DNA from 3 places in the Mammaliicoccus sp. D-M19 genome. Region 3 is predicted to be linked to each of the others. Evidence: predicted binding sites of a transcription regulator. Region 3 holds the regulator's gene; each other region holds the start of a gene.
What was found. The regulator CtsR, encoded in region 3, represses protease genes until heat stress. The targets are predictions, from matches to a motif close to ATGGTCAATAAAGGTCAAACA.
Positions count from the first base shown of each region.

Region 1 (2,286 bases), 420 kb from region 3:
AACGCTGATTAAATCTTGTTGTTTTAAAATTTCTATTTCAGTTCTCAATACCCGTTCAGTGACATTCATAACATCACTCAACGTTCTTCGACCTATAGGCTGCTTCTTCTCGATTGTCGATAAAATATTAAAGCGTCGATACATCTTGTCAATCAAATCAGGAACTAGTCTATGTTGTACTTTTAGTAAATCTTCCATAAACAAGTCGCCTCCTCAAAGATTAACAGATGGGCAATTTCTAACCTGGGTTAGACGTTTTTTGTCCCATGCGGGTCAAAAAAATAATATCTGTTTACAGTTTTATAATACACCCCTTATATATAGAATGCAAGTTAAAAGCGTTTCCTATTATTTCATTTGATTATATGCCTCTGTCAATGTGATGAAATCGATATTCCCTTCTTGTAAAACTTGCCCATCGTATTCAACAACAGGTATCCTTAACATATATTTTTCAAGTAATGTATCATCTTCTTCAATATTAATAGTATCTATTTTTATTTCATAATCGTACGATTCTTTAAAAAATTCAATTTGAATCTTAGCATCTTCACATAAACCACAATTTGTCCCAACATAAAATTTAATTGCCATCCAAATCACCCTTTACATAATAAAGCCTCCCCGAGACGAATCGAACGCCCATTTCAAGAACCGGAATCTTGCGTGTTATCCGTTACACTACGGAGAGATAAGTCTTAATAAATACTTTATATCTACTTAATATATTGTCGATATAATAGAATTATCAACCATTAAGGAGTGAAGCAATATGAATACAACTCAAAGGGAGTATTTCATCAGAAAAAGATGTGACTATTTTAATATAGAAGTCACACAAATTCACTGCACACAGCTCGTTGATTACGGAAACTATTATATCATTTATGCTAACATTGACAACTCATATCACAAATTCCCAGTGTATAAATCAGCTATTTAAGTTATAATATTCATCAGTAGGTCATATTTTTTGACCATGTTTGACTTTGTAGTGTATGATATGGTCATTAAGATATTCAAAGGAGGATTAACTGATGAATTTAATACCAACAGTTATTGAAACAACAAATCGCGGAGAACGCGCTTATGATATTTATTCACGTTTATTGAAAGACCGCATTATTATGTTAGGGTCAGCTATCGATGACAATGTAGCAAACTCAATCGTTTCACAATTACTATTCTTACAAGCTCAAGATTCTGAGAAAGATATTTACTTATATATCAACTCTCCAGGTGGTAGTGTAACAGCAGGATTTGCTATTTACGATACAATTCAACACATCAAACCTGATGTTCAAACTATTTGTATCGGTATGGCAGCATCTATGGGTTCATTCTTACTAGCAGCTGGTGCTAAAGGTAAACGTTATGCATTACCAAATAGTGAAGTTATGATTCACCAACCACTTGGCGGTGCACAAGGACAAGCTACTGAAATTGAAATTGCAGCTCGTCATATTTTACGTACACGTGAGAAATTAAATAAAATATTATCTGAAAGAACTGGACAACCAATTGAAAAAATTGAAAAAGACACAGATCGTGATAACTTCTTAACAGCTGAAGAAGCTAAAGAATACGGTTTAATCGATGATGTTATGCATCCAGAAGATATTAAATAATTCATAAAAATAGAAGCACCTGAGACAGGAATTGTCCCAGGTGCTTCTTTTATTGTTGAATTGTCTCGCCGTTTCTAATTTTATCAGCCATTTCATTTAATTTACGTAATCTATGATTAATACCTGATTTAGAAATTTTACCTGTGCTTACCATTTCACCTAATTCTTTAATTGAAACATCTTGATTATCTATTCTAAGTCTTGCAACTTCTCTTAAGCGATCTGGCAAGTTATCAATACCAATTTCTTTATCGATGAGCTGAATGCTCTCAACTTGTTTCATGGCGGCGCTCACTGTTTTGTTCAAGTTAGCCGTCTCACAATTGACTAATCGATTTACTGAATTTCTCATATCTCGAATAATTCTCACATCTTCAAACTTCAATAACGCTTGATAGCCACCAATCAAACTTAAGAAATCGGAAATTTTTTCAGCTTCTTTCAAATAACTGATAAAACCTTTTTTGCGCTCTAATAATTTAGCATTTAATTCATATTGATTCATGAGTGCGGTTAAATCTGCTGAATGTTCTTCATATAATGAAAAGACTTCAAGATGATATGAAGAAGTTTCTGGGTTATTAACAGAACCTCCTGCTAGAAATGCACCTCTTAAATAACTTCTTTTACAACAATCTTTTTGTAAAATATCTTTATC
Region 1 is NZ_JAJNHW010000001.1:635,480-637,765, forward strand. Features, by position in the region: gene LQ675_RS03290 (sugar-binding transcriptional regulator) at 1-198, opposite strand, end outside; gene LQ675_RS03295 (glutaredoxin family protein) at 349-594, opposite strand; gene clpP (ATP-dependent Clp endopeptidase proteolytic subunit ClpP) at 1,038-1,628, shown strand; gene whiA (DNA-binding protein WhiA) at 1,678-2,286, opposite strand, start outside.
Region 1: a site for CtsR is predicted at 971-991, ahead of clpP (ATP-dependent Clp endopeptidase proteolytic subunit ClpP). Genes of this name have one in related genera too.

Region 2 (2,286 bases), 560 kb from region 3:
ATTGATGGCTCTCTTTAAATAATCTAAGTCGTGTATCGTGATTTTTTTATGATTGATGGAGACGATTTTCTCTTTCTTTAAATTACTCAACATACGGTTAACACTTTCTCTTGTTACATTACAAAAATTGGCTAATTCATGATTTGTTAAATCTACATTGATCAAAATGCTATTACCATCTTGTATGCCATAGGTATTAGCTAATTTAATCAATATCGAATAGAACGCACCCGTTTTCCCAAGTGTATATACATCTCTAATTTGATATTCATTTTTTTCGTTTTCATTCTGTACCCATAGTAACCATTCATATTTAAGCACTTCATCGTTTAAAATGGCTTCTTCAAATTGTACTTTAGGAATACTAAATACGACAGCTGCTTCTTTTACTCTTGCTGAAAGGCTATGTGTCTTTCTTCCACAAAATAATGTTGTCGACCCGAAAATACTATGCCTGCCTAATAGTTTAGTATTAAATTCTTTCCCGTCTTCCATTACGCGATGTGTAATGACTTTTCCCTCTATAATTACATAAATATGATTACATAAGTCTCCAGTATGGTATATATAATGTTGGGCATTAAAATGGTGTCGTTGACCATGTTGAATAATATACTCAATAATTGAAGTTGCCTCTATATATGTAGTTTGCAAAAGATCACTTCCCCTTATGATTTCACTTATAGTTTACCATAAAATGTCATAAAAAAGGTTTGTAATTTTGGTGCTTTATATTTGTCAAAGAAGGTCAAAAGGTATATAATCAAATTAAGGTCAAAGATAGTCAAACTATCGGCCGTTGAAAATTTAAAGAGGTGATACATTTGGATATTAATCAGATGACATATTCCGTACAAAGTGCAATTGAACAAGCACAACAATTATCACAATCATATCAACTACAAAATATTGAAATAGAAGCTGTATTACTAGCAGCATTAAATGAAGATGAAAGTATTTATAAAAGAACGCTTGAAAGAGCAAATATTGATACAGAAATTTTAAAAGATAAATATGAACAAAAGCTAAAACAATATTCTGTAGTTAAAGGTGATAACGTCCAATATGGACAATATATTTCGCCAAAGCTTAATGAATTATTTATTAAAGCAGATAAAATTAAAGAAGAAATGCAAGACGACTATATGTCTATGGAGCATATTTTAAAAGCAGCCATCGAAGTTGACCAAACAACAATCGATATTGTAGGCAATAAAAAAGAAGTCGTTAATGAAATTATTAATAAAATAAGAGGAGGGAATCGTGTGACTTCACAAAATCCTGAAGTACAATATGAAGCACTATCTAAATATGGTAGAGATTTAGTCGAAGAAGTTCGAAAAGGGAAAATGGATCCTGTAATCGGTAGAGATGAGGAAATTCGTAATACGATTCGTATATTAAGTAGAAAAACTAAAAATAACCCAGTATTAATAGGCGAGCCTGGTGTTGGTAAAACAGCCATTGTAGAAGGACTTGCTCAACGAATTGTTAAAAGAGATGTTCCTGAATCACTATTAGATAAAACAATTTTTGAATTAGATTTATCAGCACTAGTAGCTGGTGCCAAATTCCGTGGTGAATTTGAAGAAAGATTAAAAGCAGTCTTAAAAGAAGTTAAAGAATCTGAAGGAAGAATTTTATTATTCATTGATGAAATTCACATGTTAGTTGGCGCAGGTAAAACAGATGGTGCAATGGATGCAGGTAACATGCTTAAACCAATGTTAGCAAGAGGTGAGTTACACTGTATCGGTGCAACAACTTTAAATGAATATCGTCAATACATTGAAAAAGACTCAGCATTAGAAAGACGTTTCCAAAAAGTAAACGTTAAAGAACCTGACTTAGAAGATACTATATCAATTTTAAGAGGTTTGAAAGAAAGATATGAAGTACACCATGGTGTTCGTATTCAAGATAGAGCATTAGTGGCAGCAACGGAATTATCAGATAGATATATTACAGATAGATTCTTACCAGACAAAGCGATAGATTTAGTAGACCAAGCTTGTGCAACAATACGTACAGAAATGGGTTCTAATCCAACTGAATTAGATGCTGTAAATAGACGTGTGATGCAGTTAGAAATTGAAGAAAATGCACTTAAATCAGAATCTGATCAAAGCAGTCAAATTCGTCTAGAAGAATTACAAAAAGAATTAGCCGATGAAAAAGAAAAACAACAACAATTACAAAGTAAAGTTGAACAAGAGAAAGAACAAATCAAATCATTACAAGATAAAAGAGCAGAATTAGATGAAAGTAAACAAGCGCTCGAAAATG
Region 2 is NZ_JAJNHW010000001.1:490,838-493,123, reverse strand. Features, by position in the region: gene LQ675_RS02495 (Crp/Fnr family transcriptional regulator) at 1-654, opposite strand, end outside; gene clpB (ATP-dependent chaperone ClpB) at 825-2,286, shown strand, end outside.
Region 2: a site for CtsR is predicted at 735-755, ahead of clpB (ATP-dependent chaperone ClpB). Genes of this name have one in related genera too.

Region 3 (2,286 bases):
GATTAATGCAACATAACCGATTAACATTGCTGCTACGATAACGGCAACTTTGAAACCATCTAAAATATATTCACCTAACATTTCGAAGAATGATTGTTTTTCTTCCGATTCTTGAATCATGATGTCGTCTTCTTTTGGATCTACTGTATATGGATTAATAATGGATGCCATAATAAATCCACCAAATAAGTTTAATACGATAGCTGTTACAACGTATCTCGGTTCAACCATCGTAAAATATGCACCAACGATTGATGCAGATATTGTAGACATAGCTGAAGCTGTTAATGTATACATACGATGTTTAGGAATTAATGGAAGTTGTTTTTTGATAGAAATAAACACTTCTGATTGACCTAAAATTGCAGATGCGACCGCATTATATGATTCTAATTTACCCATACCATTAACTTTAGAAATGACTAAACCTAAATATTTAATGATAAGAGGTAAGATTTTAAGATATTGTAAAATACCGATAAGTGCTGATACAAACACAATTGGCATTAATACGTTAAGGAAATAAACTGAAACAGGCTTATCTGTCTTAGGATCGATATTTGCAATACCCGCAAACACGAAGTTTATCCCTTCCATAGCTTTTGCTATGATGTAGCCAAAACCACTTGAAATACCACCTATGATAGTTAATCCACCTGTTGTTTTTAATAATAAGAAAGCAAATATAAACTGGATTACGATCATTAATCCTATATACTGCCATCTAACACGCATTTTATCAGAGCTTACTAACCATGCTAGAAATAGGAATAATAAGATACCGATAATCCCGATAATATAATGCATAATTGACACACCTTTCCCTTCGTTTATACTCAATCATAACCTACTTTATATGATAACTTATTTCTTTTGAAAGCGGTATAAAATTTTTAAAATTTTTAAATAAACAAATTAATTGAAATAATAAACAACAGAACATATAATATAGTCAAAGAAGGTCAAAAGAGGTGATGAATTAATGCACAACATGTCGGATATCATTGAGCAATACTTAAAGCAATTGCTAGAGGAGGCTCAAGGAGATGTCGTTGAAATTAAACGTGCACATATTGCTGAAAAGTTTGATTGTGTACCTTCCCAATTAAACTATGTTATAAAAACAAGATTTACAAATGAGCACGGATACGCTATTGAAAGTAAAAGAGGCGGTGGTGGTTACATTCGTATTTCAAAAGTTGAAACGAATAGTCAATCAGCATTCATTAGACATCTAATTGAATTGACAGGTGATCAAATCTCACAAGCAAATGCATTTAGAATTGTGGATGGTTTGTATGAAAATGACTTAATTACAGATAGAGAGAAAAAAATGATTATTCAAACGCTTCATAGAGATACATTGCAAATAGAAATACCATATAGAGATATTATTCGAGCAAATATATTGAAACGTATACTTGCCGTCATACATTATAGTTAAAAAGGAGTGACAGTATGCTTTGTGAAATTTGTGGTAAAGAAGAAGCAACAATACAATTAACATCAACAGGTAAGAAACATAAAACTGAACAATGGATATGTAAAAACTGTGCTTCAGAACATTTTTATTTCCAAGATGATCAAATGAGTGATCAAAATCTTGACCAAGAATTTGTTGTGAATCAATTTCTACAATATTTAGTAGGTAAACATGGTATTAACTTTAAACAAGTTCAACCACAAGAAGAAAAGCACTGTCCTACTTGTGGCATGACTTTAACAGATATTGCTAAAGTTGGTAAATTTGGTTGTCATGACTGCTATGAAACTTTTAAAGATGATGTACCGCAAATTATTAGAAGAGTTCAAGCGGGCAGTGGGGCGCATACAGGTAAAATACCTGTATCTTCAAGAAGTAAAATACAACTCAAACAACAAATTGCTGAAAAAGAAAAAATACTACAAGGCTTAATTGAAGAGCAAGCCTTTGAAGATGCAGCTGTTCTAAGAGATGAAATTAAAGCATTGAAAGCAGAAGGTGAGGTCGAGTAAATGGAAGAGCATATGAATGAACATATTAGCGATTGGATGAAAGAAACAGAAGATACGCCAATTGTCATGAGTTCTAGAATAAGACTTGCACGTAACCTTCAAGACGAAGTTCATCCGCTCAAATATGAAGAAGATGACGAAACAGGGAATAAAGTAATAGAAAAAGTGAGTAAAGCATTATCAGAATTGAAATTGACGAAGTTATCAGATTTAAGTGAACTTGAACAGAATAAACTCGTATTCAAGCATCTCATTAGCCCAGCACTGACAAAACAGAAATTTGGTGCAGTA
Region 3 is NZ_JAJNHW010000001.1:1,054,447-1,056,732, reverse strand. Features, by position in the region: gene LQ675_RS05375 (NupC/NupG family nucleoside CNT transporter) at 1-807, opposite strand, end outside; gene LQ675_RS05370 (CtsR family transcriptional regulator) at 983-1,444, shown strand; gene LQ675_RS05365 (UvrB/UvrC motif-containing protein) at 1,459-1,995, shown strand; gene LQ675_RS05360 (protein arginine kinase) at 1,996-2,286, shown strand, end outside.